Regions from separate parts of the Paenibacillus sp. 2KB_20 genome, predicted to be linked through region 3. Evidence: predicted binding sites of a transcription regulator. Region 3 holds the regulator's gene; each other region holds the start of a gene.
What was found. The regulator Rex, encoded in region 3, represses fermentation and respiration genes when NADH is low (regulators of the CRP and FNR family bind a similar motif). The targets are predictions, from matches to a motif close to TTGTGAAATATTTCACAA.
Positions count from the first base shown of each region.

Region 1: a site for Rex is predicted at 6,129-6,146, ahead of AB4124_RS13300 (cytochrome ubiquinol oxidase subunit I). Genes of this name have one in related genera too.
Region 2: a site for Rex is predicted at 4,425-4,442, ahead of AB4124_RS18420 (cytochrome ubiquinol oxidase subunit I). Genes of this name have one in related genera too.
Region 4: a site for Rex is predicted at 2,776-2,793, ahead of ric (iron-sulfur cluster repair di-iron protein). Genes of this name have one in related genera too.

Region 1 covers NZ_JBFRHH010000004.1:251,050-259,224, forward strand. The annotation lists gene cydC (thiol reductant ABC exporter subunit CydC) at 81-1,877, opposite strand; gene cydD (thiol reductant ABC exporter subunit CydD) at 1,874-3,640, opposite strand; gene cydB (cytochrome d ubiquinol oxidase subunit II) at 3,640-4,656, opposite strand; gene AB4124_RS13300 (cytochrome ubiquinol oxidase subunit I) at 4,643-6,046, opposite strand; gene ade (adenine deaminase) at 6,335-8,137, opposite strand.
Region 2 covers NZ_JBFRHH010000006.1:366,523-374,697, reverse strand. The annotation lists gene cydC (thiol reductant ABC exporter subunit CydC) at 1-84, opposite strand, end outside; gene cydD (thiol reductant ABC exporter subunit CydD) at 81-1,856, opposite strand; gene AB4124_RS18425 (cytochrome d ubiquinol oxidase subunit II) at 1,926-2,942, opposite strand; gene AB4124_RS18420 (cytochrome ubiquinol oxidase subunit I) at 2,939-4,303, opposite strand; gene AB4124_RS18415 (TetR/AcrR family transcriptional regulator) at 4,745-5,344, opposite strand; gene gap (type I glyceraldehyde-3-phosphate dehydrogenase) at 5,565-6,575, shown strand; gene AB4124_RS18405 (hypothetical protein) at 6,760-6,957, shown strand; gene AB4124_RS18400 (NifU family protein) at 7,058-7,297, shown strand; gene AB4124_RS18395 (aldo/keto reductase) at 7,507-8,175, shown strand, end outside.
Region 3 covers NZ_JBFRHH010000003.1:35,849-44,023, reverse strand. The annotation lists gene dinG (ATP-dependent DNA helicase DinG) at 1-2,875, shown strand, start outside; gene AB4124_RS09415 (redox-sensing transcriptional repressor Rex) at 2,948-3,613, shown strand; gene AB4124_RS09410 (amidohydrolase) at 3,588-4,889, shown strand; gene AB4124_RS09405 (cell wall elongation regulator TseB-like domain-containing protein) at 4,921-5,439, shown strand; gene AB4124_RS09400 (hypothetical protein) at 5,704-6,237, shown strand; gene AB4124_RS09395 (AAA family ATPase) at 6,230-7,732, shown strand; gene AB4124_RS09390 (3-hydroxyacyl-CoA dehydrogenase family protein) at 7,868-8,175, shown strand, end outside.
Region 4 covers NZ_JBFRHH010000013.1:26,577-34,751, reverse strand. The annotation lists gene AB4124_RS27175 (aldehyde dehydrogenase family protein) at 1-1,417, opposite strand, end outside; partial or broken gene AB4124_RS27170 (transposase) at 1,713-1,904, shown strand; gene ric (iron-sulfur cluster repair di-iron protein) at 2,048-2,746, opposite strand; gene AB4124_RS27160 (Ger(x)C family spore germination C-terminal domain-containing protein) at 3,111-3,644, shown strand; gene AB4124_RS27155 (chondroitinase-B domain-containing protein) at 3,669-6,047, opposite strand; gene AB4124_RS27150 (glycoside hydrolase family 88 protein) at 6,089-7,213, opposite strand; gene AB4124_RS27145 (carbohydrate ABC transporter permease) at 7,230-8,120, opposite strand; gene AB4124_RS27140 (ABC transporter permease) at 8,133-8,175, opposite strand, start outside.

The DNA.
Region 1 (8,175 bases), on a different contig from region 3:
GCACCCCAATCGTTAGGTCATGTCTAACAATAAGGGGCACTTCAAAAGGGCGGTTCTTCTACTAAGGATGCTGTTGTTGTCTAGACTGCCGGACGATCTAATAGATACAAGTTCCGATACCGCGGGTAGCGCTCCATCAGCTCATCGTGGGTACCCCGCATAACGATTTGGCCGTCTTCCATGAATAGGATTTCATCCATGCGCTCAACGCCCACCAGATGATGCGTTACCCAGATCAGCGTCCGGTCCTGTAGACTGGCGAACATGGTGGATAACAGTTCCCGCTCGGTTTTGGGATCCAGCCCGACCGTCGGTTCATCCAGAATGACAACAGGCGTCTTCTGCAGCAGGATTCGGGCCAAAGCCACGCGCTGGCGCTCTCCCCCGGAGAAACGCTGTCCGGCTTCCTGCATACGGGTGCGGAGACCCTCCGGAAGGGAGGCCACCAACGGTTCTAGCCGTGCCAAAGCAACCGCGTCCCGTATTTCCGCTTCCGTAGCATCCGGCTGTCCGAGCCGGATGTTGTTTGCTAGCGTCGTATCGAACAAGTGCGGACTCTGATTCAATACCGAAATTACAGAAGATATCTCATCGCCAAACCGCGCAGCATCCACTCCGCCTAGGGTAAGACTTCCCCCCGAAGGTGCCAGCACGCCCTGGATCAGCTGCAGCAGGGTGGATTTACCGGCACCGGAACGCCCTATAATGGCTACCTTGGCCCCAGGAGGAATATCCAGGGATACATCCGTTAATGTAGACCCTTCCCTATTCGCACCGGATCGTTCCAGCCCGGATTCGCCGCCTGCTGCCTGATCATAACGGAAGCTGACGCCATCCGCCTTCACATGGACACCGCTGCTTATGATGGATTGGATCTCTCCCTTATTCAGCTGTTGCTCCCGGTTCTGCTCCCCTTCAGATGTTTCTGCGCTTTCTATCGCCTGAAGTCTCGCGACCGATTGGCCGTACTGCGGAATCCGCTCCACGGCTTCGGATACCGGCAGGAATGCGTCCATTAACGGGAATACAACCAGAACCAAAGCCGCGATCAGCGTAACATCGATCGAGCCGTCCGCATACTGTCGTCCTGACCAATACACCATTGATACCACCGTCACGGCAACCACGCATTGACCGATAAAAGCCCGAAGACGCGACCAGCGCTTAAGGGAGCGGTCGGTCCGGTCGACCTCGGCTTCATCCGCCTCATAACCGGTCAGGAACTCCGTCTGCCGGCCGCTGACATACCATTCATGAATACCCAGTACCGCGTCGGTTAGCTTCTGGTAGAGGTTGCTGCGGGCCTGCTTCATCTCCCGGTTCTTCCGTTTGGTGAGCAGCAGGGAAACCAGCGGCAGCACCAGAATCAGCACCGCTACATATAACGCGAGCAGAAGGGCAAATGCCGGGTCAAACAGGCCGACAGCCAGAATAACCCCCGCGTATAACACAAGCGCTACAATCGATGGAAAAACCGTTCGAATATAGACGTCCTGCAAATACTCGATATCATCAGAGAGCACGCCCAGCAGATCCCCGGTGCGGTACCGGGAGGACAAACGAAGGGCTTGCGGTTCCAGAATGCGGTACAGCCGCAGACGCATCTGGGACAGGATGCGAAGAATCGTGTCATGTCCCACCAGGCGCTCCACGTAATGGATGACCGCGCGTCCGATGCCGAAGGTCCGAACCCCTACGGTCGGCACGTATACCATCAGGATGTTTTCCGGTCGCAGGGCGGACTTGGAGATCAAATACCCGGATGTGAACATCAGCATCCCGGCGAACAGGATCGTGAGCACGCCAAGCATCACAATCAGCAAAAAGCGCCAGAAGTTTGCCGTTACGTAAGGCCGAAACCACGATTCCTGCTTCATTGTACTCCCTCCATCTGCGATGTAATTAATCCATAATAGACACCTTGCCGAGCGATAAGCTCCTCATGGGTTCCCGTCTCCACCACCCGCCCCTGATGCAGAACGAGGATGTAATCCATATCCTGCATCCAGTGCAGCCTGTGCGTCGCGAGGAATACCCACTTATCTTGAAAAAGAGACAGCATCGTCTCCTTCAACTCGTATTCCGTCTCGATATCCAAATGGGCCGTCGGCTCATCCAGCAGCAGAACCTGTCGGCCGCCGAGCAGCGCTCTGGCTAAGGCTACACGCTGGGCCTGGCCACCGCTTAAAGTGCGTCCGCCGCCGCCGATCATCTCCGCAAGTCCGCCCGGCAAGCTCTTCACCAGATCCGATAGACCCGCAGCTTCGACCGCGGCTTCTACTTGCGCTGTTGATGCCTCCGGTGCATAGAAGCGCACATTATCCGCCAAGGTAGCACCGAATAAATACGGCTGCTGCGGCATATAGGTGACCTCGGTCCGCCATGCCTGCCGGTTCCTGTCCCCCAGCTTCACGCCGTTCAGCTCCATCACGCCGGACGTTGGTGCCAAGAATCCCCCTAATAGCTCGATGAGCGTAGATTTGCCGGCCCCGCTCTCCCCGACGATGCCGATCTTGCGCTGACCCGGTATCCGGAAGCTGACATTCTCCAAGGAAGCCGGCCCCAACTCTTCGTGCCTGAGGCCGATACCGGACAGCTCCAGGACGCTGTGATTATCCCACTGGAATTGCGGCTGCGGCGAATTGGGCTCAGACAAATTATCTTTAATTTTAAATGTTATATCGCAAGAACGCCCTTTCCGGGCCTCCTGAATCATGGATTGCATCGCTTCCCCTGCCTGCTTACCGTCCAGCGTGGCATGAAAGTCCGCCCCGACCATGCGCACCGGCAGGAAATACTCCGGTGCCAGGATCAGGATAAGCAGCGCGGGCAGCAGCTCCAGGCTGCCGTTAATGAGGCGTAAGCCTAAGTTTACCGCAACAGATGCCACGGACAGCATCGTAAAGAAATCCAGCGCGAAGGACGACAGAAACGCCACGCGCAGCGTCCGCATAGTAGCTGCTCGATATCCCTCGCTGACTTGCTGTATGCTCTCGCTGTGCTTGCGGCTCTGTCCCAGAAACTTCAGGGTAGTCAGACCTCTCAGCGAATCTACAAAATGATTAGACAGCATCCGGTAAGAATCCAGCTGCCGCTCGGTCTGCTTTCTCGCGGCAAGCCCCACGAGGATGAGAAATACGATCAGGATCGGCATGGTCACCAGCAGAATAATGCCCGAAATCCGGTCCGTCATGAACACGTACAGCCATACCAGAGCCGGGGTAATGCTCGCCCCCATCATGCGCGGTATGGTCAGCTCCGCATATTTGCGGAACTTGCCGATGCCCTCCAGCACAAGCGTAACCACATTGCCTGTTCCTTCCGACCGGACAAAGGACGGCCCCTTCCGAAACAGCTCATCCAGCAGCTGCTTCCTCAGGCTCGTGCCCGTCTCCTCGGCAAAGCGCTGTGCGATTCCTTGCTGCACGGCTGAGATGCCGTGGCGTGCCAGAAATGCAAGCAGGAACAAGGCAATGGTCTCCCCCTGCTCCTGCAGCGTTGATCCGGCAAACAAGGCGGATATGGCTTCCGCCAGCCACTTGGCTTGCAGGAGGATGGCCATGCTCTGTGCCAGGGTACATACGGCGACAAGGAAGAATACCGTCTTGGCGCCTTTGTATCCTAGCAGATCTTTTCCCATCAGTACTCCAGATGCTCCTTCTCATGTACCCGTTTGTGGAAAACGAAGTAACTCCAAATTTGATAGCCCAATACGAATGGCAGCAGCGTTACCGCCACAATCGTCATAATCTTGAGAGAATACGGTCCGGAGGCCGCATTATAAATAGTCAGGTCAAATGCCGAATTGATGGAACTGACCATCACGCGCGGGAACAAGCCCACGAACACGGACGTTACCAGCAGAGCGATAACCGCCCCGGTCATCCCGAAAGCCCAGCCGTCCCGCTTGATGTTCATGAAATATCCGCCCAGTAAGAATGCGAGCAGAGCCAGCACCAGCAGCACGGTTAACACCACGCCACGCTTCTCGAAGACATCGGTCATGAAATACGTCATCACCCCGAATGCCACGAACAGGGCTGCTACGGGAAGCAGGAGTCTCCGGGCCATACGGCGGGCCCGTTCCTGAAGATCCCCCATCGTGCGCAGTGTTGTGAACATTAAGCCATGCAGCAGGCAGAGCATCACCATCGTCAGCCCGCCAACCACAGTATAGCCATTCACAACATCAAACAATCCGGCATGCAGCTGCATCTCTTCGTTAATCGGGAGCCCCTGGATCAGGCAGGCAAAAACAACGCCAAGCAGGAATGGCGGAAGCACGCTGCCGGTGAAGATTGCACCGTCCCACACCCGTTTCCAGCGAACATCGCCCACCTTGCCGCGGAATTCAAAGGCCACCCCGCGTCCGATCAAGGCCAGCAGAAGAAAGACAAGCGGAATGTAGAAGCCGCTGAACAGCGTAGCATACCAGTTCGGGAAGGCGGCGAACATCGCGCCGCCCGCCGTCAGCAACCAGACCTCGTTGGCATCCCAGAACGGGCCGATCGAGTTGATCAGCACCCGGCGCTGGGTATCATTTTTGGCCAGCAGCTGCGTGGACATCCCGACCCCGAAGTCGAAGCCCTCCAAGAAGAAGAACCCGATAAACAATACGGCAACGAGCACAAACCACAGTTCGTTAAGAGACAGCATTGTAGCCCTCCTTATTAAACGGATCGCTTGCGTGGTGGTCATCTTCCTCCGCCGCATACGGTCCTTTCTTAATGACTTTAATAAATAGATACGCCATGACGGCTGCCAGCACCGCATAAATGGCGGTAAACATAATCAGCGAGAACAGAATCGAGCCTGCGCTGACGTTCGGTGAAACACTGTTCTCCGTGGTGATCAGTCCGAATACCGTCCACGGCTGCCGCCCGATCTCCGTCATAATCCACCCCGACGTGTTTGCAATGAACGGAAGTGAAATACCGAACAGCATCAGTCTGAAGAACCATTTACCGGCCTTCTCGACCTTTTTGCGCAGCATGAGCCATGCTCCGTACAACCCCAGCAGAATCATGATGCTGCCTGCGGCCACCATAATCCGGAAGCTCCAGAACGTAGTGCGCACAGGAGGGATATAATCTCCAGGTCCATACTGCTGTTCGTATTGCGCCTGCAGTTCCTTCATCCCGATGACTTCACCGGAAAACTTGCTATAGGACAAAAAGCTGAGCAAATACGGGATTTTAAACTCCATCGTGTTCTCCTGCTTATCCGGATCGATGGCTGCAATGACCGTCCAAGGCGCAGGATCGTCACTCGTTTCCCATAGGCTCTCCGCAGCAGCCATCTTCATCGGCTGCGTATCCACCAGATACTGTGCTTGCTGGTGACCGAACACCGCAACCAGAATGGAGGTGATGAGACCAATCACGATGGCGATATGGAATGATTTCTTAAAGAAATCCAAATCTTGCTTCTTCATTAGCTTGTAGGCACTCACACCCGCTACGAGGAACGCCCCGGTTGCCAGTGCCCCAAAGATTGTATGCGGGAACTCTACCAACAACTGACCGTTCGTAATCAGTGCGAAGAAATCATTCATCTCCGCTCGCCCGTTGTTCATCTCGAACCCAACGGGACGCTGCATGAACGAATTCGCTGCCAGAATCCAAAAGGCGGACATCAGGGTGCCAAAGGACACCAGCCAGATACTGAGCAGATGGACCTTCTTCGATAACCGATCCCAACCGAATATCCATAGTCCGATAAACGTCGACTCGAGGAAAAACGCCAGCAGTGCTTCGATGGCAAGTGGTGCGCCAAACACGTCCCCGACAAACCGCGAGTAATCCGACCAGTTCATGCCGAACTGGAATTCCTGCAGAATCCCTGTCACAACCCCGACCGCAAAGTTAATCAGGAACAGCTTTCCCCAGAACTTAGCCATTTTCTTGTAGACTTCCTGGCCTTTGACAACATACATCGTCTCCATGATGGCAATCAGAAACGCCAATCCGATGGACAACGGTACGAAAATAAAGTGAAAAATGGTTGTCGATGCGAATTGAATTCGCGCCAGCATAACCGGATCCATATTAAGATACCCCTTTCTTTAGCTCACGTGATCACTTCAAATTTGATTCTTTTTGTATTGTCGCAGACCACGCCCTAAAGGATTGTGATAAACATCACAATATCAGGGCTGAAACGGGGGCAAAAAGTTATAAATTTGTGACGAAAATCACTAAGTAGGCGGTGGAATATGTGAGGATTATCAATTGGAACATGGCTTGCGGCATCCACTCACAGGCCAAGCCCGGTATTTACGCACCAAAAAAGCAGGTTCGCCCTCAGGCCAACCTGCTTCGGTGTATCTGCAATCTTATTGAACCGCGCCAATCTCGGTCTCGATGAGCTTGAATTCCGTTACGTCTGCGATCCCGCGGTTGGTAATGCGGATTTCCGGAATCACCGGCAGCGCAATCAGCGAGAAGGTCATGAACGGCGCATGGATATAGCATCCAAGCTCCTTCCAAGCCTCCTCTAAGGCAGCGACTTCCTCCGCTACAATCTCGACCGGACGGTCCGCCAGCAAACCGGCAATCGGCATCGCCACTTTCGCCAGCACCTTGCCGTCCCGTACCACGATCATGCCGCCTCCGCATGCCGCCAGCTCATTCGCAGCGAGTGCCATATCCTCGGCATTCGTACCCATCACAAGCAGATTATGACTGTCGTGTGCTACCGTGGACGCAACCGCGCCGGACTTGAGTCCGAAGCCGCTGGCAAAACCGAGCGAAATTTGTCCCGTCGTGCCGTGGCGCTCAATGCACGCCAGTTGAACCACGTCCTGATCCAGATCTGGCTGGATTACCCCTTGCTGCACGGAGAGCACCGCCGTCATTTTGGCGGTACGGGCGCTGTTCTCGATGACGCGGACCACGTTCACTTCCGTACGTGCGGCATCGAATTTGCTGCGGAGCAGGAAGTCATCCGCGGTAAGCGAACGCTGCAGCCGGACCGAGTTAAACGCTTTTTCCGGATATTGATATACCGGGAATGCCTTCACGAGTCGACCGTTCTCTGCAACCACTTCGCCATCCGTGATCACGACGGAAGGTACCATGCTTTTCAGATCATCAATCAGCAAAATATCTGCCGTTTTGCCTGGCGAAATGCTGCCAAGCTCATTGTCCATGCCGAAATAACGAGCCACGTTGATCGTTCCCAGCTGGATCGCCGTAACCGGGTCCACGCCCTCTTCCATAGCGCGGCGGACTACATGGTTCATGTGTCCGAGTCTCAGCAGCGTCTGCGGATATACATCATCCGTAACCAGAGAAATATTGTCTGTTCGCACCTTATCTTCCGTTATAACCTTAACAACTTCCTTCACATCCTGCCAAGCTGAACCCTCACGGATCATCAGGTGCATACCGAGGCGAACCTTCTCCAAGGCCTGCTCTCTGGTTACCGTTTCATGGTCGGAGCTTACGCCGGTTGCCATATATGCCTGCAGCATCCGGACATCCTCTGCCGGAAAATGTCCTGTCACCGTCTTGCCCGCACGCAGCGTGGCTTCGATCTCCCCGCTCATGGTCGGATCGCCATACACGACGCCCGGGAAATTCATCACTTCGCCAAGCCCGGCAACACCGGGCCATGTCAGCCCTTCCTCAATGTCGGCTACGCCCAGCTGCGCCCCAGCATCCTCCAGATCAAAGGTCGACGGTACACACGAAGGAACGGTGGTGAACACCTTCATCGGCAGCTGCTGCCCTTCCTCATGCATCCAGCGCACACCTTCCATGCCGAATACGTTGGCAATCTCATGGGGATCCATATAAACCCCAGTCGTTCCACTAACGATAGCCGCCTTGGCAAACTCGGTCACGGTGAGCATCGTGCTCTCCACATGCATATGACCGTCGAGCAGGCCTGGCGAGATATAGCGGCCATTCGCTTCGATGACCCGAGTCCCTTCCCCGATCGTATGATCCGCGTTGCCGATATAAGCGATGCGTCCGGATGCCATGGCCACGTCCACCTGCTCCTGAAGCTCGCCTGTAAACACATTCACCAGTGTGCCGTTCTTGATGACCAGATCGGCAGGCTCCTGTCCTAAGGAAACCTTTCCCAGCTTCCGGCTAACCTCGTATCGTTTCTGTCTCTTGCTTGAACTCATGATGATTGCACGCTCCCCTTTTTTCTTTAGATATCAGA
Region 2 (8,175 bases), on a different contig from region 3:
AGCAATAAACCCTCCTATTATCGAAAAGATAATATCCTTCCGCTCTTGAAACATCGCTTTTGAAAACATAGCCAGCTCACTCATGCTAATCCTCCTTTTTGTTGAACAGCGACCATTTCAGCATATTGGGGCAAGCGTTTCAGAAGTTCCTCGTGACACCCTGAATCCACGATCGATCCATGGTCTACAAACAAAATGCTGGTGGCATGTTGAATCGTATATAAACGATGTGCCACAGTAATCATGGTAGACGTTTTCGACAATGTGGAAATGGAACGTTGTAGTATGCTTTCGGTGTGCAAATCGAGCCCTACTGTAGGCTCATCGAACAATATGATGGCAGGTCGCTTCAAAAATGCGCGTGCCAAGGCCAGACGTTGCTTTTCACCACCAGATAGTCCACGTCCGCCCTCGCCAACGAATGTATCAAACCCCTTATCCAGTTGTGCTGCAACCGCTGTAAGTCCGGCTTCCTCTGCCGCTTTCTCGATTTCTGCCCTAGAAACGTCCCTACCTGCACCGATCGCAATATTTTCTTCGAATGTGCCTGCAAAAATGTAAGGGTGCTGTGTGATGTAGCTAACATGTTTAAACCATACTTCTTCATTATCTTGAGAGAGTGGGTTTCCATTAACCAGAATGATCCCCGAATCCGGTTTTAGCAAACCGGCAATAAGATGAAGCAGTGTCGTTTTACCGGCTCCACTCTTACCTACAATGGCAATGTTGTCCCCCGGTTTAAGAAACACACTTCCCGAGTGGAATTCAAATGAATCAGGAGCATACTTAAATCGTACATTTTTCAGTTCTATCGAAGGGGGTACTGGAAGTGGATTTGCATGTGACATTTGAAAATTTGGCATCCGATTGATTCCATCGCTTACATACGCTTCCACCATATTCTTCTCAAGCATACTCTCAATCTTACGGATCGCTCCCATGCTTGTTCGCCCGCTATGGAAAGCGGTGCCTGTATTTTTTAAGAGATTATAAAATTCTGGAACGAGTAACAGAACGAGAAAAGCGGTGTGAAACGTCATTGATTTGTATACAACCAACTGAATGGCCAACTCAAGGGCAACAACACCGATACTAAGCATCACAATGGATTCCAACATGAACGTATTCATGAATGCGATTTTCAAAATATCCATGGTTGTGTCACGATAGTTGAGACTACTGCGCTCTATCTCCTTTTGCTGACGCTGAGTTCGCCCGAATATTTTCAATGTAACCAACCCTTGAAGGGAATCCAAAAACGTACCGGAAAAGTTGGCCAGCTGCGCATATTTTTCTTCCGATTTATTTTTCGTCTTTAGCCCCACCAAGATCATGAATATCGGAATAAACGGAGCCGTAGTCATCATGATCAAACCTGAATTGGCATGTTGAGTAAATGTAACGATCAGGACCAAAATGGGAATTATCATTGCTTCCACCATTTTAGGGATGTACTGACTGAAATAACTATCCGCCTCATCTACTGCATCCAATGCTACGCTGACCCTCTCTCCTGTCTGTCCCTGAAGACTTAAACCCATGGAAACACGGGTCAAGTTTTGCAAAACAGATTCTCGCATGTTGGTCTTTGCAGTGGCAGCCATATGGAGACCAATTCTTCCATTAACAAATGATAACAATGTACGTAAAGCCATAATCGCCAAAAGCATGCCAAGGATCATAGCCACGGATGAGAAGGAGGCTTTTTCCACGAAGATACGCTGGACGGCTTCTGCAAGCAATGTAGCCTGACCAACAATGGCTGTACCAAGTGCAAAGGATATGATGCCAAGAAGAACAAGATATTTTCGTTGTGCAGACATGTGTTGAGCAATGAGGGTTTTTTTTCTCTTCACGTAAAAACTCTCCTCCTTCCGGAAAGTGGCCTTGAGGGAAATATTCCCTTAAGAAAACAATGTACTATTCTATTTGTTTCCTTTCACATAATCCGCATCAAACAGAAAAAGTCTGAAGACCAAGATCAATGAAGGAACTAAGAGACACATACCACCGATAAACGCCACAACCAGTGCGAATCCCATAGACGAAGAGGTGACACTATTTTGAATGGTGATGTATGGATCAAGAATGTAAGGATATTGTCCAATGCCGTAAGCAAAAAAAGCACTGAAGAATTGCAGCATGATGCATATAAACGCCATCCCGTAACGACCTCCTCGGTATAATAACCACATTGCAATCATGAAAAATGCAACTGAGAGCGCGAGTAGCCACCATAAATCCATCATATTTTGGAAATGCCGCTCATTGTGTTGACCCAAAAAAATAAATGCTGTCAGTGCGATAACAATTGTAGGCGTGCTCCAAAAAAGCGCATAGGTTCGCATCAATTTCAATGCAGCATGATCTTCAGCACGCGAAGCGTAAAAAGCCAGAAAAGCAGCGCTAATGAATAAAACAGATACAATGGCCAGGCCAACGATGCTCCAAGACAGTGGACTGCTCAAGAGTGCCCAGTAATCCAACGAGGCCGTCTCTCCTTGTTTCAAGATAAATCCGCCTTCGGATAATGTCAGTGCCACTGACAATGAAGCAGGAATAAGCACTCCGGTTGCTCCATACAGAAATAGATAAATAATATTATTTTTGGAGCCATAATTTTCAAATGCATAGAATGAACCGCGTATAGCGAGCAAAATGACCGCAAGACTTCCTGGGACAAGCATGGCTGATCCATAATAATAGGAGGTTTCCGGGAAAAAGCCGATCATGCCAATGTAGAAAAAAACGAAAAATACATTCGTGATTTCCCAAACTGGCGATAAGTAACGAGAAATCAGTTTATTGATTACATGGTCCTGTTTGGTTAAACGAGCATAAAACGCAAAGAAACCTGCGCCAAAATCAATGGAAGCGATGATGATATATCCGTACAAAAACAACCAGAGCACTGAAATTCCAATCAATTCGTAATTCATCATGTGTGCTCACCCTTCAATGTTGATTTGTCGCTTGCATGCTGCGTCCACGTCTCCATCTCAACTTCCGCCGGATTATTATTGAACATGCGACGAAGCACAAGAACACTAACGGTTCCCAATACAATGTATAGTAGAAGGAAAAAGAAAAAAAGGATCCTGACGCTTGGGGATGTCGTAGCCGCTTCCTCTACACGCATATATCCTCGGATAATCCAAGGTTGCCTGCCGAGTTCTGCGTAAAACCACCCCAGTTCAACTCCTAAAAAAGCAAGCGGTGCTCCTAATGCAATCATTCGCAGCATCCACTTGTTGAGTTCATTACGCTTTTTCCAAAGTACAAATAAGAAATACAGAAAGGAAATGCCTAATAATAAAAATCCAATGATTGCCATTAAATCGAAAAAATAATGAACCACGAGTGATGGTTGTTCGTCGATAGGAAACTCATTAAGACCCGTTACTTCTGCATTGAAATCTCCAAAAGCCAAGAAACTTAGAAATTTGGGAAGGTGGAGTGCTCCTATAATTTCATGCTCAACATTAAGCCACCCTAAAAATATCAAATCTGCGCCGCTTTCAGTTTCAAAATGCCATTCGGCTGCTGCGAGTTTTTCAGGTTGATGTTCGGCCAAAAACTTAGCTGATACGTCTCCGGCTAAGGTGTTTACTAAACTGAACACCAAAACGACAGCCATCATCAGCTTTAATGCTTTTTTGTGGTATGCTGAAACCCCTTTTCGAAGTATTGCAAATGCTGCAACACCTGCCAGCAGAGCAGCTCCTGTTAGATAGGCCGAACTTAATACATGAAACACCTTGGAGAATGTTGCTGTACTCAGCATTGCATGAACGGGGTCAACGGCTGTGAATAGTCCTCCTTCAAACGTAAATCCCCCTGGTTGATTCATAAATCCGTTTACTGTCGTGATAAATACTGCTGACATCCCTGCACCGACGACAATAGGAATCGTTAGTAACCAATGCATCATCGGGTTTTTAAACCGTTCCCACGTGTACAGGTAAATCCCTAGGAAAATGGCTTCAAAAAAGAAGGCGAACACTTCCATAAACAATGGGAGCGCAATAACATTTCCCGCAAGTTTCATGAAATTGGGCCATACCAAGGAGAGTTGTAACGAAATTGCTGTTCCTGTGACTACGCCTACTGCAACAGAGATAACGAACCCTCGTGACCACCTCTTTGCCATTAGAATATAGTGAAGATCTTTCTTACGAATACCGATAAACTCGGCGAGTGAAATCATTAATGGGATACCCACGCCAAGTGTCGCGAAAATAGCGTGGAATCCTAGTGTCATTCCAGTCACCAGTTTACTCCATAGTACCGTATCGATTCCCATATTTACTTCCTCCCTCCAACGCTGTTCCTGTCTACAAAATGAAAAATTAAAACATCAGGTTTAGACGTAAAACTTTACGACCTTCGGGGGCTAACATATGCTCTGCTCCTTCGTGAATAAAAAGAGAACTTTTTCACATAGTAAGTTGGCATTTCCCCAAATTTGTGAGAAATGCAGTTGAAATATTACAAAACCTGATATTTAAAATTTATTATATATTCGACGTTTAGCCTTGCAATCGTGGTCACGCCTTCTCCTCTAAACGTTCAAGTAAAGATCAATTCTTTCTTACAACTCCGTGAAAAATATAAAAACCACCCGTTCGGGCTATTGCTTAAGACAGCTTATACTTAAAAGAAACGATCCATCGAAATTCAAAATTCTGAACTTGAGTTGTCATCGATGATGCCCAGCTCCATTCCGATGTGCCAGGACACCAGATTAACAGGTCTTTAAGCAGCATTGCTGCAAATAGGATGAGAAGATTTTTTTATTCATTAGCATGTGCTTGTTATCCCCATCCAACTTGCTGAGCAAAATCCCTCCCTCCAACAAGGAAAATGCAAATGATGCTAGCGCATCCACATCCAGATCCTCCCTAAACTCCCCAGCTTGAATGCCGTCACGAATAATACTTTTCATCATATCCAAGAAGGTATGCAACCCTTGCCTTGCTCGACCACAAAGCTCCAAATGAGTATCGTCACTTTCTACAGCTGTATTCTGCATGGGACATCCGCCAATAAATGGTGGATCGTTGACGACATCCTCATAGACACGAAAAAAAGCAACCAACCTTCCTGACGCAGACTGCTCTTGATCGACCGCCTCGGAAAATTTTCTGGCGACCATACTGGCAGCATAATTGTAGGCTTCAAGCGCGATCTCGTCTTTACTGGCAAAATGTCGATAGATGCCCCCTTTCTTAATTCCGGTGTCGGCAATAATATCGTTTAGCGATGTACCGGCATATCCTCTCTGGTTAAAAATTTCAGCCGATTTCATAATGATATGTTCCCGTGTTCTGTCCCCTTTTTTCATGAGCTCCTCCGTATGAATCTTATTTTATTTCATTTGTTTTAAACGAATTATTCAATTCGGCCTTGCAATTCACTAATATCATGCTAATATAAAGATACCGATCGGTCTCTTTTCGCATTATACAACAAGCCATTCTAGAATGAAATAGCGCTGGGCCATTTTTATTTCATCACAGGCATTCGCTTGTTGGAATAAATAAAACTTATAGGGGGATTTTTCAATGACTGTAAAAGTAGGTATAAACGGTTTTGGACGAATCGGACGAATCGCTTTTCGCCGAATTCAAGATGTGGAAGGCGTCGAGGTTGTAGCGATTAACGACCTTACGAACGCTAAAATGTTAGCTCATCTGCTCAAATATGATACGACGCAAGGCACTTTTCACGGTGACATTGAAGTCCATGACGGAACCTTCAAAGTAAACGGCAAAGAGGTTAAGGTTTTGGCTAAGCGGAATCCTGAAGAGCTTCCTTGGGGAGAGCTTGGCGTTGATATTGTTCTCGAATGTACAGGCTTCTTCACCACGAAAGAAAAGGCCGAGCTTCACCTGAAAGGCGGAGCGAAGAAAGTCGTCATTTCCGCCCCTGCTACAGGCGACATGAAAACGATCGTATACAACGTGAACCATGACACACTGGACGGAACGGAAACCGTCATTTCCGGCGCTTCCTGCACAACCATCTGCCTGGCCCCTATGGCTAAAGCTCTGAACGATAAATTTGGAATTCAATCCGGGTTGATGACAACCGTTCACGCCTATACAGGCAACCAGAATACCCTTGATGCGCCAGATTCAAAAGGAAACTTCCGCGCAGCACGGGCTGCAGCAGAGAACATTGTTCCTTACTCCACCGGTGCTGCTAAAGCCATTGGCCTCGTTCTTCCTGAACTGAAGGGCAAACTTGATGGTGCATCTCAGCGTGTACCTGTGCCAACAGGCTCCGTAACAGAACTCGTAGCCGTTTTGAACACTAAGGTAACGGTTGAGGAAGTTAACGCCGCTATGAGAGAAGCATCAGATCCAGAAACGTACGGATACACGGAGGACGAGATCGTATCTTCCGATGTTAGAGGAATGACATTCGGGTCTCTTTTTGATGCCACTCAAACAAAAGTTCTAACAGTTGGCGACCAGCAACTAGTGAAAACTGTAGCCTGGTACGATAATGAAATGTCTTACACCGCGCAACTGGTTAGAACATTAGAATATTTCGCAAAAATCGCCAAGTAACATCGCTGCAATTCTTCTTGATTCTAGCTGCAAGCGTCAAAGAGCAGGGGATTTCCGAATATTCTGCTGATCTTACAGCTGTACACGTTGACTGTATTGGCTATAATGAGCCCATCAACAATACAGCACTTGCCGAAAAAATGGATTAACGAAAGCAAGCATAACAAAGATAACGACCACATTATTGGAAGATGGTTTTATTGAGCGTATCCGTCTTAACGATAACAAGAAGGAAATCCATTTCAGATTAACGGCAAAAGCGCAGGAATTATATGTACTGCGCGGAAAGTTGCATAAGCAGGAGCAAGATCGGTACTTCCGATTTCTAGAACGTTACACTAGTGAAGAATTAAGTTTTATCAAGCGATTTATCAAGACATGATTGATGAACTAGAGGAAAGAATGATCGAGAGAAAGGCCAGTGATTAAGGAAATGCGAACAGTGAAGCTGATAGCACAGCCTCTATGAAAGGAGTCATAAAATGAGAGATTCTGAGGAATTGTTCGAAGAGGTAGACGATGTATTGAGAAAACTGCGTCCTTTTTTAATGCGCGATGGCGGGGATGCTGAATTGGTTGAGGTTAAGGATGGAGTGGCTAAATTAAAATTCTTGGGAGAGTGTAACGGCTGTCCTAGTGTAACGATCACATTGAAGGCTGGCATTGAAAGTGCCATTTTTGAAGAAGTGGATGGCATTCATGAAGTCGTTCAAGTCTTCTAGGAAAAGGGTGACCAAACAAACTGCTTCCTTGCTGACATACGTTTGGACCTGCCTTTTCGCTACAATAAGATTGTAAACTAACTTGAAACGCATGCAGCTTCATGTAGAAGATTGCGCTAGATCCAACGAAAGTATGTGCTTCCCAAAAGATTGGCTTTTCCAAGTGCATGAAGTGATCGCGCTTCAAATCACATTTAGGAGGAACATTCATGTATAATGCCAGCTCCACCCGATATGACAAGATGACATATAACCGTACTGGCCGCAGCGGTCTGCGTCTGCCAGCTATCTCACTAGGTCTGTGGCATAACTTTGGCGGGATCGATACATTCGAGAACGGCAGAGCCATGGTCAGAAGAGCCTTCGATCTGGGAATTACTCATTTCGATTTGTCTAACAACTACGGTCCGCCTGCTGGTTCTGCAGAAGAGACTTTTGGACAAATTCTTCAGAAGGATTTAGCTTCTTACCGTGATGAGTTGCTCATCTCTACCAAAGCAGGATATTACATGTGGCCTGGTCCATACGGGGAATGGGGCTCCAAGAAATACCTCGTCTCCAGTCTAGATCAAAGTCTGAAACGGATGGGACTGGATTATGTGGACATTTACTACCACCACCGACCTGATCCTAATACACCGTTGGAAGAGACGATGGCCGCTCTGGATCTACTTGTTCGCCAAGGCAAGACGCTGTATGTCGGTATTTCGAATTACAGTGCAGAAGATACACGCAAAGCATCGGAAATCCTGCGCCAGCTTGGGACTCCATGTCTGATTCATCAGCCGAACTACTCCATGCTGTCTCGCTGGATTGAAGGCGGCTTGCAGGATGTATTGGACGAAGAAGGTATTGGAAGCATTGTGTTCTCCCCACTG
Region 3 (8,175 bases):
GAAATTTGCCGTATTGGATTTTGAAACCACGGGCAACCAGTCAGCAGATGAGATCATTCAGGTTGGACTGGCCATCATCGAAGAGGATCGAAGCATCTCCCGCGTATACGGCACCTATGTCAATCCCGGGATTCCGATCCCTCCTTTTATTACCGGTTTGACCGGCATTTCCGACAGTGATGTAGCGGATGCTCCGTCATTGGAAGAAATGATGATGGAACTCGTGCCCATGCTCGACGATGTCGTATTGGTTGGGCATAATGTCGCTTTTGATTTTAACTTTTTGCAAAATGCACTCGATCGCTGCGGCTATTTACCGTTCAGCGGCCGAATTCTAGATACGATGCACTTCTTAAAAATATGTTTTCCCTCGCTGCCTTCTTATCAGCTCGGGATGGTCTCTTCTCATTTCGGTCTGGAGCATGACCGTCCGCATCAGGCGGACAGCGATGCGCTTGCCACAGCCTATGCACTGCTGAAATGCCTGGAGGAGATCGATGAGCTTCCTCTCCTTACCGTGCAGCGGTTAAGCGACCTGTTTGCCGACGAGGACAGCGACTTGGCCTGGTTCTTTGACGGCATCCGTGCTGACAGGGAGTTCCAGGCTGTACAAGCCGGAGACACCCATACGTACTATCGTCAATTTGCCCTGGCCGTTGACGATTGGAACGATATTGCGCCTGCCAGGGATGAGTCGGAGCCTAATCCGTTGGCGGATGTAAGCTTTGAGCAATACATGAATGATGTCCGTGAACGTCTAAAAGAAACGCTGCCTCATTATGAGAGCAGGGATGCCCAGGACATGATGTTTCAGGAAGTGATGCAGGCCCTCGATGATAATAAACATTTATTGATCGAAGCCGGCACGGGAACAGGCAAATCCCTCGGGTATTTGCTGCCGTCGATTTATCAAAGCGTGAAGCAGGAACAGAAGGTTATGGTAAGCACGCATACAATCAACCTTCAAGAACAGCTGCGTGACCGGGATATTCCCCTGCTCACCCAGGTTGTTCCTTTTCCTTTTAAAGCGGCTATTTTCAAGGGAAGAGGCCATTATTTGTGTTTGAGAAAATTTGAACATAAAATAAATAGAAGAGATTTTCATTCCCCGAAGGAAGATGTGATCACCGCGGCGCAGATGCTGGTCTGGCTGACCCAGACGGAGAACGGGGATGATGAAGAACTGAACTTTGGCGGTCGCGGAGGGGATTTCTGGGAGACGATCTCCAGTGATTCGGATTCCTGCCTTGGCCGTGCATGCCCATGGTTCCGCAAATGCTACTATCACAGGGCCAAACATGAAGCGGGCATCGCGGATGTTGTCATTACGAACCATTCGAAGCTGTTCACTGACGTAAAAGCGAATCATCAGCTGCTTCCGAGTTATGAACGTCTCGTCATTGATGAAGCGCATCATCTGGAGGATGTCGCTGGCAAGCACCTTGGCTTGCAGATGAAATATTTTTCGGTGGTCCATACGTTGACTCGTATGTACAAAGACAGCCGCAGCGGTCAGCTTCCGGCTCTTCGCCAGCTGCTGCAAGCATCATCGCATGAGAAGGCTGTCGAGTGGTCCTCCATCATAGACCGGATTTATCCGGATCTGATCACCGCAAAAGAGAATTGGGACCGGCTCAGCGATCAATTGTTCGGACTGCTTCCGGAACGCGGAGACGCGACTCCGGGGGATGCCGGTCAATTCTCGCTTCGCTTATCGCCTCTGAAGAAGCCGAAGGATTGGGATTCGCTGGCCGAGCTCGAGCATCAAATTCATGTGACGCTGGGCGATGTCGTTCGCAAGGGTGACAAGCTGATCGCCGAGATGAAGGAAGATCTGGACGACTACAGCGCGGACAGTTTGTTAACAGACCTATCGGGTCTGTTTAAGGACCTGGCCGCACACCGCGAGGACCTGAGGTCTTTCATGGCTCTGAATGATGAAGGCACGGTATACTGGATGGAGGCTAACGGGAATTTCCGCGGCAAATCGCTGCAGCTTTATGCAGTGCCTGTAGATGTTAGCACCCACTTGAAGGAATTGTTTTTTGACAAGAAACAAAGCGTGATCCTGACATCGGCGACCTTGTCGGTGGATAAATCGTTTCAGTTCATGATCGAGAACTTGGGTCTTCAGGAAGCGGCAGATAGCGGCAACCTGAACACGGTTCTGCTGCCGTCCCCGTTTAATTACAGGGAGCAGGCCCTCCTTGTCGTGCCGCGCGATTTTCCGAGCGTGAAGGGCTCGGTCGGGGATGCACTCTTTGTGAATACACTTGTGCAATCATTGGCCGATACGGCAATCGCTACGCATGGCCGCATGCTTGTGCTGTTCACTTCGTACCGCATGCTGCGTCAGGTTCACGAGCCGTTGAAGGAGGCGCTGGCATCCAGCGATATTACGGTACTGGGACAAGGGATGGACGGAACCAGCCGTACCAAGTTAATCCGGAGATTCCAGGATAGCAGTGCTTCGGTCCTGCTGGGTACGAGCTCCTTCTGGGAAGGGGTAGACATACCCGGGGAGGCGCTCACTTGCCTTGCGATCGTCCGGCTGCCGTTCCAGCCGCCGAATCATCCCTTGGTCGAAGCCAAGAGCGAATTGCTGCAGCAGCAGAAGAAGAACCCGTTCATGAAACTTTCGGTTCCGCAAGCGGTCATTCGCTTCAAACAGGGATTTGGCCGACTGGTGCGGACCGCGCAAGATAAGGGGATTGTCATTGTCTACGATACCCGGGTCATTGAATCCTATTACGGGAAATATTTCTTATATTCTTTGCCGGGGCCGAAGATGGAGCACATGCCGACAGAGGGGATCGTTCCCCGAATTACGGAATGGCTGCAGGAAGAGGCAGGCATAGAGAACCAAGCTGAATAAAAGTGAAACAATGAACGAAATGATCTGTCACAAAAAAATGTAGTTATTAACCTATTATTAGGGGGAGCATGAATGAAATCGGAAAAAATTTCGGAAGCCGTGGTCCGCAGATTACCTGTATACTTGCGCTATTTGAATGAGCTTCAGAAAAGGGAGGTCTCCACGGTTTCCTCCCAGGAACTGGGACAAAAACTGGACCTCAATCCTGCTCAAATTCGTAAGGACCTAGCGTATTTCGGTGATTTTGGACGGAAAGGGATCGGATATGACGTATCTTATCTGATCGAGAAAATTCGCCAGATTCTAAAGCTGGACCAGAAGATCAATGTCGCATTGATTGGGGCCGGTAATCTTGGACATGCATTATCGAATTACAATGCATTTCTGAAGGACAATATGAAGATTGTGGCGGTTTTCGATTCGTATTCTCCCAAAGTTGGTATGAAAATTAACAATTTGGTTGTACAGCCGATGGAGGAACTGGAGAAGACGGTTCATGAGTACGGCATTCGTATCGGGATAATCACCGTTCCGGATTTTGAAGCGCAGAATGTAGCCAATCAGCTTATCGCCGCAGGCATCGAGGCTATCCTGAATTTTGCGCCAACCATCCTGAAAGCCCCATCCCATATCAGGATTCATACGGCTGATTTTACTACAGATTTGCAGAGTTTGGCCTATTATTTGGATAACGGCAAGGAGGATGCAGGACATGACGATAACGAAGTGGATGGTTAAGAACGGAACGTTTGCGGTATTAGAGGAAGGAAGAACCGTGCTACGCGGATATATGGTTGTGGAGAATGACCGGATAACCTATCTGGGTGAAGAAGAGCCAACCGTCCAAGAGGGAACAGAAGTTATCGACGGAACTCATCTGTTTTTCCTACCGGGGTTAGTGAACACGCACGGACATGCGGCGATGTCCCTGCTCCGCGGTTATGGCGACGATCTGGCACTGCAGGTATGGCTTCAGGAAAAAATGTGGCCTATGGAAGCCAAATTCACGGCCGACGATGTATACTGGGGAACCGCACTCTCCGTGCTGGAGATGATCAAAGGCGGAACCACGACATTTGTGGATATGTATGATCATATGGATCAGGTTGCCAAGGTTGTGCAGGACTCAGGAATGCGCGGCGTCCTAATGCGCGGCGTCATCGGATTATGTCCGCCTGAGGTACAGCAGCAGAAGCTGGATGAGGCGGTGGCATTCGCAAAAGACTGGCATGGCAAGGCTGACGGGAGAATTACGACGATGATATCGCCGCATGCACCTTATACGTGCCCGCCGGATTTCATCGAAAAATTCGTTCAGGCATCGCATGATTTGAATCTGCCTTTGCATACGCATATGTCCGAAACGGAAACGGAAGTAGCTCAGAATGTAAAAGACTACGGACTTCGCCCTGTTGCCCATTTGGAGAAGCTTGGCATGTTCTCCCGGCCAACGCTGCTTGCGCATGCCGTCCATCTGACCGATGAAGAAATCGAAATCCTGGCCAAGCATCAAGTTATGGTGTCGCATAATCCAGGAAGCAATTTGAAGCTTGCCAGCGGCATTGCACGCGTGCCTGCACTGCTGAAAGCTGGGGTCACTGTGTCATTGGGTACCGATGGACCTGCGAGCAATAATAATCTGGATATGTTTGAAGAGATGCGACTGGCTGCACTGATCCATAAAGGTGTAAGTGGGGACCCAACAGCCATTCCAGCATCCGAAGCGCTTCGGATGGGAACAGAGTATGGAGCCCGATCGGCGTTCCTTGAGGATATCGGCACACTTGCGGTAGGAATGAAAGCAGATATGATCGCACTGAACACGGATCAAGCGCACTTCCTTCCACGGACCGATTATATTTCACACGCTATCTACTCAGCCAGTGCGAAGGATGTAGAGCATGTATGGGTTGACGGCAAGCAGGTCGTGAAGAATGGCGCGAGTCTTACTCTTGATGAGGAACGTATCCGCCGGGAAGCGCAGCGTGCCTTTGAGCGTCTTACAACCCTCTAGGGAATAATCAAGGGGAGCGAGGAAGACGGATTTGAAGAAAAAAACGAAGTGGATTTTGCTGAGTGTGTCCATCGTGCTGCTGTTGCTGCTTGGTTTACAGCTCTATTATTCATATGTTATGAAAGATACTTGGAATGAAGAAAGAATGGCAATTGTTGCCGCGAAGCAGCATGGCCAATTGGTTACGTCCGGGAAGACCTATAAATCGGTGTGGGGCGAGGATAATAACTATTGGGTGGTAAGCGGGAAGGATCAAGACAATCAAGATCGTATGGTATGGGTGAAATTTACGGATGACAACGTACCTGTTGAAGGTGCTGACGCTGTCCAGTCCGTTTTATTGAAAACGGGAATGTCAGAAGCCCAGATGCGGGATCAGATCTATAACGAATTGCCTGGCGTTGAAATTAAGCGGTTGCTGCCTGGAATGTATGAGGGCGAGTATGCATGGCAGCTGCAGTATGAACACAACGGTCAGCGCGGCTATCGGTTTTATCGTTTTCAAGATGGTAACACCATCGGGAATGACATTATTCTTCCAAATCAATAAAAATGCAGTAAGCGAGGCGCCCTTTAAAATTCATAGGGTGCCTCTCTTTTTCTCCAACATGTAAGCGCATTCAGAAAGAATATGGAAAAACTGTTCTAAATATTTTCACAGACATGCATGAAAAAGTATATAAGATGTGATATACTCGTACTTGTACAAAACGAGCATATAAATTACATGCATCGAAATATATCGTTGTTATATGTACTATTGTGTCACAAAATGATAGACAAAATTTCATATAGGAAATGAAGGAGGAACTTCATGAAACTACGCATTGTACCTATCATGCTGACTGTCGTGATCTCAGCATCGGTTCTCTTTGGCGGATGGTTTCTGTATCGGCAGATGGCTTTGCAAAATCCGCTGGCAAATGTTGTGTCGCAATATGACGGCGTGAAGGATTCTCATATAGATATTAAACAGAATACCGTTACTTTGAATCTCGATTTGGCTCCAGATACAAATTTACAAGGTTTGGTTCAGCATATTAAGAAGGAAGGCAAGTCTGTGATTGGCAAGCGGGAATTGAAAATCCAGGTGGAGGACCATTCCTCGGAAGCACTGGATCAATGGTGGGAGAAGGCCATGCTCTCAGTCGCCGAAGCAATGGATAATAAGCAGTATACTGATATTCAATCATCGCTCGAGCAGCTTGCTGCCCAGTCTCCGAATTTGAAAGCAAAAGCAACCATCGATGACACCAATGTCTATGTCAGCTTGTCAGACGGCAAGTCTGGTAAATTTATAATCTTGCCGCGTCAGCCTGGCAGCATGGAGGTGTGGAATCATGCCTAAATTAGCTAAAGAAATCATGTTAGGCTTTATTCCCGTATTACTGGTATTCCTTGTATTTGTCGGTGTGAACATCGTGCCCTTGCTCATCGCTGCAGGACTTGTAGGCGGCTTGTTGTTTATCGCTAAAATGAAAGGCGGTATTGCTGTAGGCGCAGGGAATGAGCGCAAGCGGAAAAAGAGCGGACCTGCCAAGCTGACGTTCGAAGAAATCGGCGGGCAGGATAATGCTAAACAAGAACTGCGAGAAGCATTGGATTTTCTGATTCGTCATGAAGACATTAAGAAATTCGGCATTCGTCCATTGAAGGGCATTCTCCTAACCGGGCCTCCGGGAACAGGGAAGACGTTGATGGCGAAAGCCGCTGCCCATTATACGGATTCGATCTTTGTTGCTGCATCCGGCAGTGAATTTGTTGAGATGTACGTCGGTGTTGGTGCGGGGCGCATCCGGGATTTGTTTAAGGATGCCCGGAATCGTGCGACAAAAGAAAACAAACAAAACGCCATCATTTTCATCGATGAGATCGATGTCATTGGCGGTAAACGCGAAGGCGGCCAGCAGCGCGAGTACGACCAGACACTGAATCAGCTACTAACCGAGATGGATGGCATCTATTCACAGGATACTCCTCGCATTCTGGTTATCGCAGCAACAAACCGTAAAGAAATGCTGGATAGCGCACTGCTGCGTCCAGGCCGATTCGACCGTCATATTCAAGTAGATCTTCCGGATAAGAAGGGACGCACTCATATCTTGAATCTGCATGCGGGTAATAAGCCGCTGCATGAAGATGTTGACTTGGAGAAAATCGCCGAGGAAGCTTACGGCTTCTCGGGTGCACAGCTTGAGAGCGTCATGAATGAAGCGGCCATTTATACGATGCGTGAGAATGAGCAGTTTATCCATCAGCGTCATTTAGCCATGGCGATTGACAAGGTCATGATGGGTGAGCGTTCTGATCGCGAATCGAATTTGGAAGAGAAGAAGCGCGTTGCCATCCATGAATTGGGACATGCTATCATGGCAGAGCTTGTGCGTCCCGGCAGTGTGAAACAAGTTGCCCTCAGCCCGCGTGGTAAGGCACTTGGTTATGTTCGTCATAACCCGCAGGAGGAACAATATCTGTACACAAAATCCTTCCTGGAAGAGCAAATTATGATCGCGCTTGGCGGTGCGGCCGCCGAAGAGATCTTTTACGGGGGTCGAAGCACAGGTTCAAGCAATGACTTTGAGCAATCGCTGAACATCGTGGAGACGATGATGAAGTCGGGTTTGACGTCGCTGGGCATTGTTAACATGAATATGGTAACAACTGAAGAGTTAATGAAAGAGAATAATGTGATTTTGGAAGAGTTAATGAACCGCACTAAGAATCTCTTAGGACAAAAACGGCCAATATTCGACAATTCTCTTGATATCCTTTTAAAGGAAGAAATCCTCTCTGGGGAACAATTTCGTTGTCAATTTCGTGAAAACGCGCTTTTACCAGCATAAATTGTTATGCTGGTCATTTTTTTTTACTTTTTTGTCGTGCTAAGATATGATTATACTTTGTGCTCTAAACTGTATTTTTCGACAAATAGGGGTACAATAAAGTATAGAGATAATGGAAAGGGTGGAGTAGAAACCATGTACTTCAAAAAAATCGGCGTTGTAGGCGGCGGGACCATGGGGCAGGGCATTGCGGAGATGCTGGCTGCAAAAGGTCTTGACGTACTGCTCGTAGAGAAAACTCCAGAGAAACTGGACTATTCATACCGAATGATTGAGACCAGTCTAGATAAACAACTGGAGAAGTGGGGAATTACGCAAGCAGAGAAGAAACTTATACTGAACCGGATTCAAAAAGTAACTCATTTTGCCGAGCTTAGCACCTGCGATATGGTGATTGAGACCATTATAGAGGACTTGGAAGCGAAGAAAGAAGTATTTACACA
Region 4 (8,175 bases), on a different contig from region 3:
TCCACTTCATGGTCGTAAATTCATCCAGGCTCCATTGCCCATTCAGACGCCCCAACCCCGACTGCTTCTCTCCGCCAAATGCTACAATGGGTTCGTCGTTAATTGTTACATCATTCACATGGATCATGCCTGTATGGACCTTCTTCGCCATTTCTACACCACGTTCAAGATTGGAGGTGTGAATAGCCCCGCTAAGGCCAAAACGTGTATCATTTGCAATGGCAATGCCTTCCTCTTCCGTTTCGAATGGGATGATGCACACAACCGGGCCGAACAACTCCTCTTGTGCTACCTCCATATCCGGTTTGACATTGACAAGGACGGTAGGCTCCACCATTCTACCGGTGATATTCCCTCGCACCAATGGAACTGCACCTTGCTCAATGCCCTTCTCAATCAGCTTCTGCAGTGTCTCTGCCTGCCGATGGTTGATGACGGGTCCGATAATGGTCTGCGGATCGCTCGGATCACCTGTTGTCAGGGTAGAAACCTTCTCTTTGTATTTATCTACAAACTCCTGATAGATCGACTTCTGTACAAGAATCCGGTTGGCCGACATACAGATCTGGCCTTGATGTGTGAATCTGCTGAATGTCGCCGCTTGTACCGCGTAATCGATATCAGCATCTTCCAGGATAATGAACGCGCTGTTCCCACCGAGCTCAAGCAGCGGCTTCTTGAAGTGCTTGACGGCCAGTTGACCAATATGGCTTCCGACCTTAGTCGAACCTGTGAAAGAAATGATTCTCGGAATCGGATGCTCAACGAACGCATCGCCAATTTCCTTAATATCTGTCACCACAACATTTAACAAACCCTTCGGTACGCCCGCTTCTTCGAAAATCTTCCCGATCAGGGTTCCGCCCGTAATCGGCGAATCCTCATGTGGCTTCAGCACGACGCCATTGCCAGCACCCAATGCTGGGGCGACAGACTTCATGGACAAGAAGAAAGGAAAGTTAAATGGACTGATAACCCCAACCACGCCAGCCGGGATCCGATACAGGCGGTTCTCCTTGCCATCCTCTGTGGAAGGTAAAATCTTTCCCTCCATTCTAAGGGGGAACGTAGCCGCTTCCTTAATCATATTCTTCACAAGACCGATCTCGAACGCCGCCTTCAGACGCGTTCCGCCCAGCTCTTGAACAATAATGGATGAAATGTCTTCCTCATGCGATTCAATATATTTAACGGCATTTTCAAGAATGTCTCGTTTCTGGTAAGCATTAACCTTGTCCCATTGCAGCTTAGCTTGATAGGCAGCCTGATATGCGTCATCAATGTCTGCAACGCTTGCGATTTGAAAAGCAGTAATGACCTCATCATTGTATGGATTGATGTCAGGCAGCGTTTTACCGCTCTTACCGTCTCGCCATTCCCCGCCTATGAATTGTTTTCCTAGTTTTGAGTATTCCATATGAACCCTCCTGTGTCGAATAATTCCAACTGATCAATATAATTATCGACTAAATACAGGTAATTGTTAAGTGAATTTTCTTTGACCACTTCTCTCTCCTAGGGCAAGGGAGTCTATACGTTAAATAAATGCAGAATAATAACGGGGGTGTCTCAATAATGCTGCTAGAAGACGCTCCATGTACGAATCGTTCCTACCATCGCTGTTGCCCCCACATTTCTTGGAATGGTTCTGAGCAAGGACGAAATGTGGAGGCAAAGGCGAGCGCTGACGCTTGTCCGGAATCGATTCGTCCTCCGGTTTCTTACGGAAGCGGATCTATCGAAGCGAAAGCTGCGAAGGTTGTCCGCTCAAAAAAACATGTACGAAAGCCGAGGGAGACCGTGAGCCTGGAGGTCTCCCTCGGCTTTCGCTTGCCCATAATTTGCTCAAGAAGGCGGCCAATGATCAAAACAGAAGCCATAGCGGTGTGGGAATAACATCCTGAGCACCGCCATGGCTTTATTTGACACACTTTCTGTTTCTGAGAGCCGTACGTCAAGCAACTAAATCTACTTTTGGGACGCCACGTTATTTTGTATTTAATATTCATCCAGCATACGTTAATTCACTTTCACACGGTCATCAAGGTTATACCGCTTGACGAATCCGTTCGAACAAGATGTTGTTTTCCAGATGGATATGCTCGAAGGTGTCCTTTTCAAGCATCGCCAACCGTTGATAGACCAACCGATACGTACCGCAGGCATCCGACGGAAGTTCGAAATCAGCGGTTACTTCCCGGAGCTCCTGAAGCAGTTTGCCTGCTTGAGCATGTTCATGTTCCAGTTCAGACACATGCGGCTTAAGCTCCGCTGCAGCCTGGTGGTTAGGCTCTGCAACAAATTTCAAAATGAGCGGAAATACATGCTCGTCTTCATCCTTCGTATGATCCAGCAGTTCTTTTTTCAGATCGGAGAAAAGCTCCTGCACCCGAAGAAGTTCGGGATGATGCTCCCCATGAACGCGGGCTAATTTCGTCACATACGGCGTTAAAGCAGGTAATTCATCCCGCAAGAAGGCATGATGTTTCTGCTGGATGTATTCAATCAGTTCGGATTCCTTCAGTGAAGCCGGACGGCTTTCTTGATAATCTGCAAACTTGCTCTCCACGGACCGAACCTGCTCTAAAACGGCGGCGGGTTCCAAATTGCGCTGTTTAGCCGCCTCTTCTAAAGGCACCTGCCCTCCACAACAAAAATCAATGCGAAGTGATCGGAATAAATCCGCGGTTTGCGGAATGGATGTAACGATATCGGATACCTGACTCTGAAGCGTGAATGAACTCATGTTCAAACCTCCTTAGACTAAATGCGTCTTTGTGAACTATTTCACTCTTACAACCCAAGTATATGAAACTCCTATCTTCGTATATGTGATTGCAGTCATACCAAAATCTAACACTATGTGAACGATCAGGATCGGAGAACTACGGGAGCCAAGACAACATCTTTTTAGACTTCTTCTTTCTAGCGAGGGGTATTCGGAAAGGAAAATCTCCGTTCTGACCGACAACCTGCTAAGGGGGAAATCCGTCGTAGCCATTGAAGGGCTGGACGAGGCGATTAACTACATTGGGACGTTCTGGAGCAATTCCTCGAAGAAAGGTCAGGAGAGATTTCTGCCTTATATCAAAATCATGAAGGGGGAAAACGTGGAAATCAGCGGAATGGCTTTTTTTAAAGGAGCCAAAATGGTAGGTGTGACAAAACCAATTGAAATTGCCGGATACCTGGTCATCAAGGGAATCAGTCCGGCAGGATACCGGGGAATTATCCATATTGGGGACGATTCCCAGGTCGTAACAATCCATGCGACGAACCGGGAATCGGAAATTAAAGTTGATATCAAGAACGGTATGCCCCATTTTACGATCACGGCGACAACGGAGATTAATATCGAAGAAAAAAACTCTGATACCATCCCGGTAGATAACTCGAAAATTCTGGAGGAAATTGCTCGCGAGAATGAACGTTCCATTACAGAATTATTAATCGGATTAATCCAAAAGACGCAAAAAAAAGAATCCGATATATTCGGATTCGGCGAATTGGTAAGAGCCAAAGAACCATCGTATTGGAAAAGCCATGTTAAATCTGCAGAGCAATGGGGTGAAATCTATAAAAGCGTAACCTTTGATTATCGTGTGACGTCCAAAGTTCGAAGAATCGGGATGAAGGCAGAATGATGGTGCCGGTCATGGTATTCACCTTCATTTCATCCAGGCTTCCGGGCCGACATCATGGACGGTAAGCGGAGGATTGGATCGCTGCTTGCCTGGCGCATATTCGTCTGCACCCACGTCAGGTATATAGCGGATCTGGCCATCCATGTCGTCCGCTGCAACGAATGGAGTCAGGGCAGCGTCTACGGCTGGACTATAGACGGATAATCGAATGAGACCGTCCTTACTGCGCACCAAATGAAGCTCTTGTTTGGTCATCCCTCTGTCCACGATGGGGTTGTTAGAAATCGGTGCATTCCCCGAGAGCATATTTCCCTTGTACTCAGCCCGTTCCTGTTCGGGTGCCTGTATCACCGCATCAGTTTCCTGAAATATCGTCCCTGCATGGCTAAATATCAGATTGTTATAAATCTTAGTCCCTACCGGCTGATAGGTTCTGCCGCCCAGATTGAAAGTTGTCGTTTGGTTGCCGACATTCACGATTGTATTGTTGTAAATCTGAACGTTATACTGCCGCCAATGTCCGCGCAAAAGTTCCGTTCTTTGTTCGGCCGGCAGATCGCCAAGCCTTGCCGTTTGCTCTTGGTTTCCACCCCAACGAACGATTGGATTCGTACTGCCTTCCGGTCCGCCATCATGTGTTCCGCCATCAAGACGAATCACTTTGTCCGTAAGACCTTCCATGTAATTGTTATAGATTTTGTGATCGTTGCCGTATATCCGGAACCCGCTGCTGCCTGGTGTCACTCCATCGCCAATCAGATGGTTGCCGTAGAAGCTGTTGCGGTTTCCATGTCGCGACACAATACCGCCGTATGAATCACGAATCGTGTTGTACCGTATGATATTGTCACTGCTCTTCACCGATATCACTTCATCTTCACCGTTAAACCCGTCAAACAAATTGTACTGAACCGTAATATAACCGGAAGAGAGCGAGGTACTGGAAAGTCCAAGCCTGATGGCTTCCAACCCGTTGGTTACCCGGGGACCAATCCCGTGAAAATAATTATACTCAATGACGTCGTATTGCGATATATGCTGTCCACTATGCCCTTCACCATCATAAATCAGGACTGCGCCAAAGCCCTTCTTCGGACCAATATCATTATAAGCGATCCGGTTATGGCTGCTCGTTCCTTCGACTCGAATATAATGTCTGTGAGTGCCATTATCCGTAATGAGCTTTGGATCTTCAAATGGCGTTAACCCCTTATAAACTTCTCCGTTAGGGTCATACCGATCCTCACTGTACCGGCAGCTGTTCTCCAAATTAAGGAGACACCATACATATCGGTTTTGAGCTTTAAATCGGTAGGGCTGACCTGTTTCATCCAAAGCAAAGGTGTTGCCCAAAATAGAGATTCGGCTGGAGCTTTCCAGCTGAATCCCTGGATGAACCCCGGTAAGCGCCCGATGCGCCAATCCACGGTCATTCAAGGTCTCCGTTCCATTCTCATCGCCGATCCCGTTCCGGAACGTGAGTCCGCTGACTTCCACATAACTTGAATTTTCAATGTGTATATAACTATTCCCACTAATGATTGCCTTGCCGGGCTTCCCGGTAATCCGAATCGGATAGGCCGCGGAGCCGTGTTTATCCTTCACAACAAACGGACCGTTCTGCTCATAGTTCCCATCCTTCAGTTCAATCAGCGTACCGGCCACAGCCTGATCCAGTGCCTGCTGCAATTGTTCCGCCGTGCTGACCGAGATGCGCCTCATCTCCGGAAGCTTCACATCTTCCTCCTTCTCTTCGCCAGCGTTTGGAGGAACTGGTGGTTGTGGTTCTTCCGGTGATTCACCCGGCACTTTCCCTGCGTAAATCTCTACTTCCATGATACTGTTCCAGTTTCCCGAGCTTCCGCTGGCGTTATTGCCATATCCGATCAACCGCAAATACCTGGCTTTCACCGGATTCTGCAATACATATGTTTGCATGATACTATCTTCCGGTTTCAGCTGCCGGCTGAACTGTTGTTCAAAAACAACGGTGCCGGATTTGAAATCTTCAATATTCGAAGCTAATATTTCAAAGCTGGACTGACGCTCTCTAGCATTCAAAAAGGCGATGTTCACATAAGTGACGGTTTGTTCCGTGTCTAGATCAAATTGCAGCCATTGACCTTGACCCGATGCGGACCAGCGGCTTTGCTGGCTCTCCGCGTCCTCGCCCCATATCCCATCCAATACATTCCCCGGTACGTAATTCGTGCCCGGTTGGTAGCTGCTTGCCGTTACCGTGCTCTCGATCCGATTCATACTGCTGCTCCCTTCTGCATCACTCGAAGCCCCTTGGGCTTCTGAAGGCGCTATCATCAGCGTACCGATCAAAAGGCTCAAGATGAGACCCATACTTATCGATCTGTGATACCGTTGGTTTAAAGCGTTTAATAACGTTTTCATATCCGTTCACCCCTCTTCGAATATTAACGTCCCATAACCAATCAGAATACGCGATGGACCCAGCCGCGAAGCTTCGCCAGAGCCTCGATGTAATAATAATCCCCATAAATAAGCGACACATCGATATTCGTATCCGCCGGCTTATGGCCGGTTCCGCCAAGCAGGATTCCTTCATGCTCAGGAGCGTGGAAAGCTGCGTACTCCGTCGACAATGCCAGGACGATTCGCTCAGCAGCTTTCCGGTATACAGTCCCCACCTCCGGAGTTGTCAAAGCAGCGAGCTCCAACAATCCGGAGGCGGCAATGGCCGCAGCGGAGGTGTCACGAGGCTCGGTATCGGGATTCGGTACCCGGAAATCCCATGGCGGGACCCCGTGCCCCTGTAAGGAAGCTATAAAATGATGAGCTACCCGCTCGGCGGCGTACAAATAATCCTTATTGTTCGTGTAACGGTAAGCGTTAGCCATCCCATACAGCGCCCACGCATTCCCTCTTGACCAGCAGGAATCCGGGGCATATCCCTGCCAGCCCATATACTCCAGCAGTTCCCCGCTTTCCGGATCAAACGAAACAACATGACAGGTGGATCCATCGGCACGGATCATATGCTGCAAAGCCATATTCGCATGGGCATTCGCAACGTGGCGAAATCTCGGGTCTTCTCCTTTCTCGGCAGCCCAGTACAAGAGGGACAGGTTCATCAGGCAATCGATAATAGCCCAGCCCGGGAGATCCTTGTTCCATGCCCTGATGTACTGGCCTGCCAAATTAAATCGTCCGGCCAGGAAGTTAGCTGCCGCAAGCCCTCGCCTTCTACCATCTGCATCGCCGGTTAACTTATATTTCAGTACGGCTGTCGGCAAATACTGAAACCCGACATCATGATGAAAGCGACTCTCTTCCAGAGTCAATCGTTCCATCCGTATATCCCACTCCCACGCCGCTTCCTTGTACTTCGCATCTCCGGTCATATCGTAAAAAATCCACAACATTCCCGGCCAAAACCCTGAAATCCAGTTGTCCAGGGTCAAGCCGTCGTATTCCCCGTCCTTGGCCGCATGCGGAGCAAGCTCAGGCTTTCTAGCCAACATCCGGTCCACCTTCAACTGAGCACCATTCCACCACATATCCAAATCGAGTTCATGTTGAATCTTTAATTTACTCATCATATTCCTCCTGTCGTTATCCTTTAATGGCACCAATTAAAGCACCTTTCACAAAATACTTCTGCAAAAACGGATAGACCAGCAGAATAGGTACCGTCGCAACGATAATGGTCGCATGCTTCAGCGTTTCACCGATAACGGCCACCTCCCCTCCGCTCGCTCCGCTTGCCATGGAACTTGCATCATTCAGAAGCAGCAGCTCTCGCAGGACAAGCTGAAGCGGATACAAGGAACGATCCTGCAAATAGATCATGGCCTGGAACCATGAGTTCCAGTGACTTACACCGTAATACAGCAGCATGACGGCTATAACCGGCATGCACAGCGGTATCATAATCCGGAATAGGATGACGAATTCATTGGCTCCATCGATCTTGGCGGATTCCTCCAAACTATCAGGCACCGCCTCAAAAGCCGTTCTCATGATAATTAGATTAAAAGCAGATATGGCCTGCGGAATAATTAAGGACCACAGCGTATTGGTAAGCTCCAGGCCTTTCACTGTAAAATACAAGGGAATCAAGCCCCCGCTGAAGAACATGGTGAATACGATAAACAGCATCAGCTGCTTACGATATCGCAAACCCTTACGGGAAAGCGCATACGCTCCGAATGCGGTCAATATAATATTGATCACCAAGCCTCCTGATACGATAAGGAACGTATTTAAATATCCTTGAATAATCATCGGATTATCAAACACGAGCCGGTAAGCGTTAAATGTTATATCCAGCGGCTTCCATAGAATCCCCGAATGCTGCATGTAACGGGTAGGATTACTTAAGGAAGCAAACAGCACGTAAATCAATGGGTATAACGTACATAACGTGATTACGGTCAACAAGATGTAATTAAAAACATCAAACAGCTTTTCACCCACCGATCGATTGCCAGCTCTCCATTCCATTCCTTTCACCTCCTACCACAAGCTGGTTTTGTTCATTCTGCGGCTCAGCCAGTTT